3 linked regions of the Microbulbifer sp. GL-2 genome follow. The main gene of each other region encodes a partner of the protein of the gene in region 2 in a complex. Links are inferred from orthologs where the notes say so. Each region holds a gene or a part of one and is shown on either strand. Other genes may lie near its edges.

Region 1 (2,884 bases), 1.0 Mb from region 2 along the record:
CTGCCTCCTCACCGCCCACCATAACGGTCAGCACGCCATTTTCAGCACCGGCCTGGCCGCCAGATACTGGCGCATCCAGAAAGCCAACACCCTTTTCAGCACCAATTGCTGCCAATTCCCGGGCAACATCAGCTGAAGCTGTGGTGTGATCCACTAACAGGCTGCCTTTTTCCATGGATGCAAAAGCGCCCCGCTCTCCATTTATCACCTCACGTAAATCGCTATCGTTACCTACGCATGTGAATACTACCTCTGCTCCTTTAGCCGCTTCAGCCGGTGTCAGGAAGCTTTCGCCTTTATATTCCTTCAGCCACTGCTCTGCCCGGCTGGCGGTACGATTGTAAACCCTCACCAGGTGGCCAGCCTTTGCCAGATAGCCGGCCATGGGATAGCCCATCACCCCCAGACCTATAAACGCTACAGTTGCCATATTCGTTACCCCCATATCATCCAAATAAGGACCGCACCGAGTATCAGACGATAAATGGCAAATGGCGCCATACCGATGCGGCTAATAAACTGCAGGAAAAAATGAATGCATAAATAAGCACTGATAAATGAAAGTACAGTACCCAATAAAATATCACCCCAAGGCACAGTCTCCAGCGCTAGCAAATCGTAGGTCAATAGCATTGCTGGTAGCGCAATAGCAGGGATCGACATCAAAAAGGAAAAGCGTGCGGCAGCTTCACGTTTCATTCCGAGCATCAATCCCGCAGTCATAGTAATACCAGAGCGGGAAGTACCGGGGACCAGGGCCAATACTTGAGCCATACCAATCAGTAATGCTTTCTTCCAGTTAAGCTGGGCTAGTGTCTGGGTACGCACTCCTCGCACATCTGCCCACCAGAGAAGAATGCCGAAACCAATCGTAGTAGTGGCAATAACAGCCGCTGAACGGAGGTTAGCTTCAATAAAGTCCTTGAATATCAGCCCTACCAAGCCAACAGGTATAGTCGCCAGCACGATCAGCCAAGCAAGCCTGCCTTCATCTGTAAAGCGCCCCTCAGTAAACCCCCCGAGCCCATCACGGATCAGCACCCAGATATCTTTACGAAAATATGAAACAACCGCAATTAATGAACCAAAGTGCACCGCAACGTCAAATGCAAGCCCTTGGTCCTGCCAACCCAGTACCTCTGCAGGCAAAATCAAGTGTGCTGAACTGGAAATAGGTAAAAACTCAGTCAACCCCTGAATCAGGGCCAACACAACAATTTGAAACGTTTCCATGAGTTACTTCTTTGATCTAATTCTTTGTCGTTTCTGCCAGGTAATCTCGTTGCGGAGATACGCCGGCTCCAGCTCTTCTGCAGTCACTACCGCACCAGCCTGATACAGCGGTACAGCCAGCTGGGCAATATCCCGTGCATGAATCAGGATATTTAGGTCAAGACCGTCCACTTGAGCCCCATTCAGGGCTTCGTAGTGCCAACCCGGGCCAGCGCCATATACAGTTGCTGATATTCCAGATTCCTTCAATGACAGCAGTGCCTGCTCAGGGTTCTGCACTGCTTCGGGTAGCAGACTCTGGTTAGGCCCATCAGAGGAGTAAACACCCCAGTAAACCTGCTGCATACGGGCATCCAGCATTGGTACTATGGGGGCCTCACTCCATTCCGGGTGAGCTCGCCGCGCCCCTAAAGCCAAAGCAGCCAGGCTGGACACCGGCACCACAGGTTTATCAGCAGAAAAGGCCAACCCCTGCACGCTACTAATTGCGATACGCAACCCTGTAAATGAACCAGGGCCACGACTGACTGCAAAAGCATCCAGCTCCGACAAGGCTAATCCCGCTTCTGCTAGTACTTCATCCACCATCGGCAGCAATCGACGGGTATGATCGCGCTCCGCCTGCACAAAATGCTCGGAAATCTGGCCACCATTGTAGAGCGCTACAGAACAGGCGCCAGAAGTAGTATCCAGGGCAAGAATTTTCACAACAATCTCAAACCGGGTAACTGAAAAGAGTGGATTGTGGCACGGTAGCAGGAGGGAGTCATGTAAATTAGCACAGCGGCAAAACTACGCTACCTAACATAGAAAACCCCGGACCATGCCGGGGTTGGCGAAAAGTCTGTTAAGCCCACCACAGGGGGTGGGCTTAAGCAAACCTACACTACGCCGCTTTCTTGGGTGGACGACCGCGGCGGGTAGCTCCGGCCTTGGGCGGGCGACCACGACGGGCAGGCGCCTTCTTAGCCGCTGCAGCTGCTGTAGCCTTTTTAGGGCGTCCGACTCTCTTAGCCGGCTTAGCTGCGGTTGTAGCCTTTTTTGGGCGCCCGACACGCTTAGCTGGTTTGGCTGCAGTAGCCTTCTTGGGGCGACCCGCTTTTTTCGCAGAACCAGCTTTTTTCGCAGAAGAAGCCTTCTTCACAACCGCTTTCTTGGCTTTTTGAGCTTCGGCCTTCAACTTGGCAGCTACTTTCTTTTCCAGCGCCTTGGCTTTGGCTGCAGCTTTCTTAGCCGCGGCCTTTATCTTAGCCTCGGCCTTCTTCTCAGCAGCCTTGATCTTCTTGGCATGAGCCTTTTCCCGAGCCTTCAGCCAGCGCGCTTCAAATGCTTTCAGCGCAGCTGCCAGGTCCTTATCTGCCTTCCTAGACAGGCTGTCCGCCAGAGTGGATACCTTTTCCTTAGCTACTGCCTCAGCGAGGCGGACCGCGTCCATTGCCTTGGCTTTGGCCAGATCCATCTTGACCATTGCCAGCTTGGCGCGCAATTCCTTCGCCTTACTATTGGCATTTGCCAATGAAGTCTTAGCCGCTGCCGTATTGCTTTTTTGGGCACGCGCTTTTGCTTTCGCAACACGATCAAGCTGAGCATCCAGTGACTTGCTCGCCGCATCTACTGCTTTCTGCGTTTTCACGACTACTGCCGACGCTGC
Region 2 (3,004 bases):
GGCTCCAGTAGATGAAAGGGTTTCTGCCCTTCCAGAAACCAAAAAAGCAGCCCTTCGGCTGCTTTTTTCGATACGCAGGGAAGCGCGCAATCACGGCCAAATAAATTCTACCGGCCACAATTTCTGCGAAGCCTGGTTGTACTCATCCCACAGCTGACGGTAAGTTTTCTGCTCGACCGGATGCAATACTTCTGGAGCAATCTCCGCCAGAGGCTGTAAAACAAAGGCGTTTTTTACGATCTCACCTCGAGGTAATTTTACCCCGTCAACAGTGCCAGTCAGGTGGTCATAGGTAAGGGTATCAATATCCAAGGTGCGCGCACTGAACTTGGGCCCGGAGCGCAGACGGCCGTTGGCATCTTCAATACCGCGCAGACAAAGAGCCAGTTGCCCTACCGGCAGGTCAGTTTGCAGTCCCACCACCAGATTGTAAAAGTTATCGCCCTGGAAACCCACCGCTTCACTTTCGAAGACCCGGGACACCTGTAATTCCCCAAAATGCCCAGCCAGGGCGTCCAGCGCTGCGCGGATATATTGCGCGCGATTGATATTACTGCCGAGGCTGAGATACACCTGAGCCACGTTTACACTCCCGCAGACATCGCTGCTGCACCTTTTGCCGGCCTCTCGCCACGCTCAATAATAACACCCACATCCCTGGACCCTCTGACAGCGCCCGGCTTGGACAAACGTAGTCGCAACCAGCTCACAGAAAACTCTTCCCTGACAATTGCCGCAGCCTGCTCCGCCATGGTCTCCACCAGCAGGAACTCGCTGCTTTCAATAAAAGCGATCAAGCGCTTGGCCACCGCCTTGTAGTTGAGTGTGTACTCGATATTATCTGTGCGCGCCGCCTCGCTGATATCGAAAGCCATCTCCAGATCGAGGCTGACTGTCTGGCGCACTTCCCGCTCCCAGTCGTAGATCCCGATAATGGTATCCACCTTTAAATCCCGTATATAAACAATATCCATCTATCGGCTCTTTTCTTTTTACTACTTACTACTTACTACCTGGATGCCCCTGCAGTTTCCTAAAGTTCGGTCTTGGGCAATTCGGTCATCGGCCAGCGCGGGCGCACATCCACTGCCAGGTCGCTTTGCTCACCGGCCTTCAGGCGCAGACTACCGGCAAAGGCGATCATAGCGCCATTATCCGTACAGAATTCATGGCGCGGGTAATAGACACTGGCACCATCTTTGCTCAGGCTTGTTTCCAGGCGTTCGCGCAATAGTTTATTCGCGGAAACCCCACCGGCAATGACCAGCGTTTTGTACCCGGACGCCTTGATTGCGCGGCGGCATTTAATCACCAAGGTGTCCACTACCGCCTCCTGGAAGGCCGCCGCAATATCCGCGCAGGTCTGCTCATCCGGCAGGCCATCCTCGAGGGCGTGCTGACGCACCGTAGTCAGGGTGTAGGTTTTAAGGCCGGAAAAACTAAAATCCAGCCCGGGTCGATCGGTCATCGGGCGCGGGAAGGTAAAGCGCTTGGGATCCCCCTTCTCGGCCAGGGCAGCCAAACGCGGACCGCCGGGGTAATCCAGGTCGAGCATCTTTGCCGCTTTATCAAAGGCTTCACCGGCGGCGTCATCCAAAGACTCACCCATCAGCTCGTAATCACCAAGGCCGCGCACTTCCACCAACTGGGTGTGGCCACCGGATACCAGCAGTGCCACAAAAGGAAAAGCGGGAGGGTTCTCCTCCAACATCGGTGCCAATAGATGCCCCTCCATATGATGCACCGCCACCGCCGGGATATCCCAGCCGTAGGCCAGAGCACGGCCGGCACAGGCACCTACCATCAGTGCACCTACCAAACCGGGGCCAGCGGTAAAAGCCACACCGTCCAGATCAGAGTGCCTGGTATTCGTTTTGGCCATGACCTGGCGTACCAGAGGCAGCAGCTTGCGCACATGATCGCGGCTCGCCAGCTCCGGAACCACACCACCGTAATCGGCATGCAGGTCGACTTGGCTGAACAGGGCATGGCCAAGCAGACCGGATTCTGAGTCGTAGATAGCGACGCCAGTTTCATCGCAGGAAGTTTCTATACCGAGGACGCGCACTTGATCTCATACTCGTGACTGCTTCGAGGGGCGGTTATCATACTGGAAAATGGGGTTGCGATCCCGTAGGGGAGTGTTTAGAATTTGCGCCCTCGCTGTGAACCGGCCACCGGATGCAACTGCGAGAGCATTGCCGGAATGGCCGAGAGAAACGAATTTTTAACAGGTATCCTAATGCCCTCTGTACGAATTAAAGACAACGAACCTTTCGATATCGCTCTGCGCCGCTTCAAGCGCTCCTGTGAAAAAGCAGGCGTACTGTCTGAAGTACGTCGTCGCGAGTTCTACGAGAAGCCGACTGCTGTGCGTAAGCGCAAAGCCGCTGCCGCTGTAAAGCGTCACGCCAAGAAGCTTCAGCGCGAAAACCGCAAGTTCCAGCGCCTCTACTAAGAGCCGCAGGCAGCATTAAGCCTGTCGCAGCGAGGCAGCCGGACGGGCTAAGCCCCGTAGCGGTCCTATAAAACGGCGTGCGAGCCATACTCGCGCGCCGTTTTTCGTTTTACGGTTTGCATTCTCCCTTCGCTCCGGACGCGCTATCCTTAGCATCCCAATTCTATAATTCAACGCCAATTCCGGAACACTCACTATGAGCACACTCAAGGACACCCTGACCCAGGCCACCAAAGACGCCATGAAGGCGCGAGACAAGGAGCGCCTGGCCACGCTGCGCCTGATCAATGCCGAGATCAAGCGGGTTGAGGTGGATGAGCGTATCGACCTGGATGACGCCCGCATCCTCGCTTTATTAGACAAAATGACCAAACAGCGCCGCGACTCTATCACCCAGTACGAAAAAGCCGGTCGCGACGAGTTGGCAGCGGTGGAACAGGCCGAGATCCAGGTAATTCAGGAGTTTCTGCCCAAGCAACTGAGCGAAGCCGAGATTAGCGAGATCGTCTCCACTGCAGTGCGGGACACCGACGCCAGCAGCATGGC
Region 3 (2,959 bases), 200 kb from region 2 along the record:
AGAGGTATTGATGCCATTGGCTTTTTTTAACGCAGCCACTGAAATCTTGTAGCGCGCAGCAATACCGGACAGGGTCTCGCCGCGGGCTATAACATGGCGCCGCTCCCTAGCATCCTGATTAACCGCCAGCCAGGTTCCCGCCGGTGGGCGACTGCTGAAGTGGGCCACTATACCGTCGCTGATTTTTTGTGCCAGTTTACGTTGGAATTTCGGGTCACGCAGGCGCTTTGATTCCTGGGGATTGGTGATAAAGCCAGTCTCCACCAGGATTGAAGGCACGTCAGGCGAGCGCAACACAGCGAAGTTGGCCTGTTCCACCCGCTTCTTGTGTAAATGGGTCACCGATCCCAGCTGTGTCAGTACACTGGCTCCAATATCCAGGCTCGCATTCATGGTGGCGGTCATGGACAGATCCAACAATACACCGGCCAGAGTGTCATCCTTATCCCCCAGATTCAGGCTGCCAGCACCCCCAATCAAGTCCGATTCGTTTTCCCGCTGGGCCAGGAAGCGCGCCGTTTCACTGGTGGCGCCCCGGGTGGATACAGCATAGACACCAGCACCGCGGGCATCCTTGCGGGTAAAAGCATCTGCATGGATAGAGACAAACAGGTCAGCCCCCCGTTTGCGACCAAAATTTACCCGATCGCGATGTGCAACGTAATAATCACCGGAGCGCACCAACTTGGCGCTAAAGCCGCGCTTACTATTAATTCGCTTATTCAGCTGTTTGGCAATGGCCAGCACCACATCTTTCTCCCGCAGCCTGCCGGGCCCCAGGGCCCCGGGGTCCTCACCACCATGCCCGGCATCAATAACCACTACAATATCTCGCTCCCGACTGACCTGTTGCAGGGTTTTTTCCTCGCTCTTGACCTTGTCGTAAAGGTCTATTACCAAGCGATCTGGCAACTGCTCGTGGCGGCGCAGAGCGAAACTGCGCGGCTTGATCTGTTGTTTGAGGTCGAGCACCACGCGTAAGTCTTTCTTGTTTTGACGCGCATGGCGTAACTGAGCGATAGGAGTATCTTTTAAATCCAGTGCATCCAACTGGGCCTGCAGCTTGGTATCAGCAATATCCACCACTACCCGGTGCGGCCCACTCAGGGTAAAGAGCTTGTGTTCCGCCGGCCCGCTTAAATCAAAAACTAGGCGCGTATGATCCGGCGCACGCCACAGACGCACACCCTCCACTTCTGCCGCCTCCAGCGGCACTATCATCGCCAGCCCAAAAACCAAGGCCACCAGTGTCCGCCACATCAAACTCATTACATCCCAGTCCTTTCACTTATTGTTATTCACGCACCCTCTAAACAAGGTCTGCTCATTAGTCCCGCAACAATTTTTCCATCATACCGAGCACTGCGCTGCCTCGGCCGGTGCAGGCAGTCAATAGTAGCTGCCTGCCACTATCTGGAACTTCCAGGTCCAGCTGCAAATCCGGCTCCGGCAATACACCGGCACCGCGCTCCGGCCATTCCACCAGACTCAGACAGTGGGGGGCGAAATAGTCCCTCACTCCCATAAACTCCAACTCTTCAGCATCACCAAGCCGGTACAGATCGAAGTGATAAACCCGCTGGGCGCCCATTTCATAGGGCTCCACCAATGTATAAGTGGGGCTCTTTACTGCGCCCTCATGGCCAAATGCTCTCAACACTCCTCGGCAAAAAGTGGTTTTTCCAGCACCCAATTGACCGTTCAGGTACAGGGTCAGCCCCTCCTGTAGACCACTGGCCAGGCAGGCTCGGCCCAACGCCTCTCCGCCAGCCACCGTTGCCTCTTCGTCCGCTAAATACAATTTGAGTTCACTCACAGTCAGTCCACCAACCGTCGAATCCAGGGCAGTAAATCGGTCGCCAATAAACCGCGCTGACCCTCCTCTGCGGCACGGTTACCCGCTTCTCCATGCAGCCATACCGCCAGGCGAGCCGCCTCCACCAATGGCAGGTGCTGGCCGATCAGTGCAGCAACAATTCCCGTCAGCAGGTCGCCCATACCACCGGAAGCCATACCCGGATTGCCTGCGTTAATCAGGTCGACACCACTTTCATGGGCGATCACAGTACCCGCACCCTTAAGTATCACCACACCACTGAATTTCTGCTGAACTGCGAGAGCTGCCGCACGGGGATTGGCCATGACTTCCGCGGTATCAATGCCAAGCAGACGCGCCGCCTCTCCCACATGGGGGGTCAGTACCCAGTCATCTCGCTTCATGCCGGCCAATACCCGGCCTTCGGCCAGGATATTCAATGCATCGGCATCCACCACCAGGGGCACCTTTGCACGGCCAGCGCGGGCAAGCAGCTGCTCACTCCAGGGAGAGCGACCGAGGCCAGGGCCTACCGCAATAACACTGGGGCCTTCAATAAGTGGCTCCAGTTCCTGTCCGGAAATAACCGGGTGTGCCATCACTTCAGGGCAGCGAGTCAAAGCTGCGGACAAGTGCTCCGGGCGGGTGGCCAGGGAAATCAAGCCAGCACCAGCGCGCGCGCTGGACTGGGCGGCCATTAATGCTGCTCCGCCAAAGCCGCTGTCGCCACCAACGATCAGGATATGGCCAAACTGATTTTTAAAACTATCCGCTGCGCGCGCCGGTAGGCGTTTAATACTCGCCGCCGTGTAGCGTTGTGCCAAGGCCTGAACGGCGCTATAGGCTTGCGCAGGAGCACCCAAGTCCTCGAACTTCACCTCGCCACACAGTGCCGGACCCCGGCCGCAGTAGAGGCCCAGTTTGCGCCCAATAAAAGTCACCGTCATATCTGCCGTGACAGCGAAGCCGGCGGCTCCTGTATCGGCGCTCAGGCCGGAGGGGATATCCACGGCTAAGACCGGTCCAGGGCTTTTCTCAATTCTCTCCACTGCGTGGGCGACATCTGTGCGCAATTCCCCACTAAACCCAGTTCCGAGCAGGGCGTCCACAATCAGCGTGTCACCGTCGGCACTATCCAGCTCG

What was found.
Region 1: the proteins of tsaD (region 2) and tsaB are in contact, whole or in part, in a solved structure (PDB 4WQ4), measured with the Escherichia coli proteins. The link is inferred for Microbulbifer sp. GL-2 from one-to-one orthologs.
Region 3: the proteins of tsaD (region 2) and tsaE are in contact, whole or in part, in a crystal structure (PDB 6N9A), measured with the Thermotoga maritima proteins. The link is inferred for Microbulbifer sp. GL-2 from one-to-one orthologs. Residues at the interface, in WP_004082750.1 of Thermotoga maritima: Cys10, Asp11, Arg49, His50, Leu82, Gly84, Gly135, Gly136, Glu154, Thr155, Leu156, Asp157, Asp158, Ser159, Glu162, Asp165, Lys166, Arg169, Leu170, Tyr175, Lys213, Thr214, Leu217, Tyr218, Gln221, Arg222, Asn324; in WP_004082108.1 of Thermotoga maritima: Leu37, Gly38, Lys46, Lys57, Val59, Lys60, Ser61, Thr63, Phe64, Thr65, Leu66, Met67, Val69, Pro71, Tyr82, Arg83, Leu84, Asp86, Asp88, Phe89, Asp93, Ile128, Asp130, Glu131, Arg134.

Annotation. Positions count from the first base shown.
Region 1 is NZ_AP019807.1:21,008-23,891, forward strand. What follows is about bases 90-2,820. They hold tsaB (tRNA (adenosine(37)-N6)-threonylcarbamoyltransferase complex dimerization subunit type 1 TsaB), read right to left. Parts: upstream 1,942-2,820; coding sequence 1,237-1,941; downstream 90-1,236. Other genes in these bases: GL2_RS00085 (NAD(P)-dependent oxidoreductase), read right to left, coding at 90-430; GL2_RS00090 (undecaprenyl-diphosphate phosphatase), read right to left, coding at 436-1,233; GL2_RS00100 (hypothetical protein), read right to left, coding at 2,120-2,820. Outside these bases: more of GL2_RS00085, read right to left, coding at 1-89; more of GL2_RS00100, read right to left, coding at 2,821-2,884. UniProt on the Escherichia coli protein: Required for the formation of a threonylcarbamoyl group on adenosine at position 37 (t(6)A37) in tRNAs that read codons beginning with adenine.
Region 2 is NZ_AP019807.1:1,061,062-1,064,065, forward strand. Bases 52-2,902 are described here. They hold tsaD (tRNA (adenosine(37)-N6)-threonylcarbamoyltransferase complex transferase subunit TsaD), read right to left. Parts: upstream 2,069-2,902; coding sequence 1,034-2,068; downstream 52-1,033. Other genes in these bases: folK (2-amino-4-hydroxy-6-hydroxymethyldihydropteridine diphosphokinase), read right to left, coding at 91-582; folB (dihydroneopterin aldolase), read right to left, coding at 585-974; rpsU (30S ribosomal protein S21), read left to right, coding at 2,243-2,458; GL2_RS04705 (GatB/YqeY domain-containing protein), read left to right, coding at 2,655-2,902. In the rest of the region: GL2_RS04680 (alpha/beta hydrolase), read left to right, coding at 1-11; more of GL2_RS04705, read left to right, coding at 2,903-3,004.
Region 3 is NZ_AP019807.1:1,258,123-1,261,081, forward strand. Bases 73-2,878 are described here. They hold tsaE (tRNA (adenosine(37)-N6)-threonylcarbamoyltransferase complex ATPase subunit type 1 TsaE), read right to left. Parts: upstream 1,817-2,878; coding sequence 1,328-1,816; downstream 73-1,327. Other genes in these bases: GL2_RS05415 (N-acetylmuramoyl-L-alanine amidase), read right to left, coding at 73-1,269; GL2_RS05425 (NAD(P)H-hydrate dehydratase), read right to left, coding at 1,819-2,878. In the rest of the region: more of GL2_RS05415, read right to left, coding at 1-72; more of GL2_RS05425, read right to left, coding at 2,879-2,959. UniProt on the Escherichia coli protein: Required for the formation of a threonylcarbamoyl group on adenosine at position 37 (t(6)A37) in tRNAs that read codons beginning with adenine.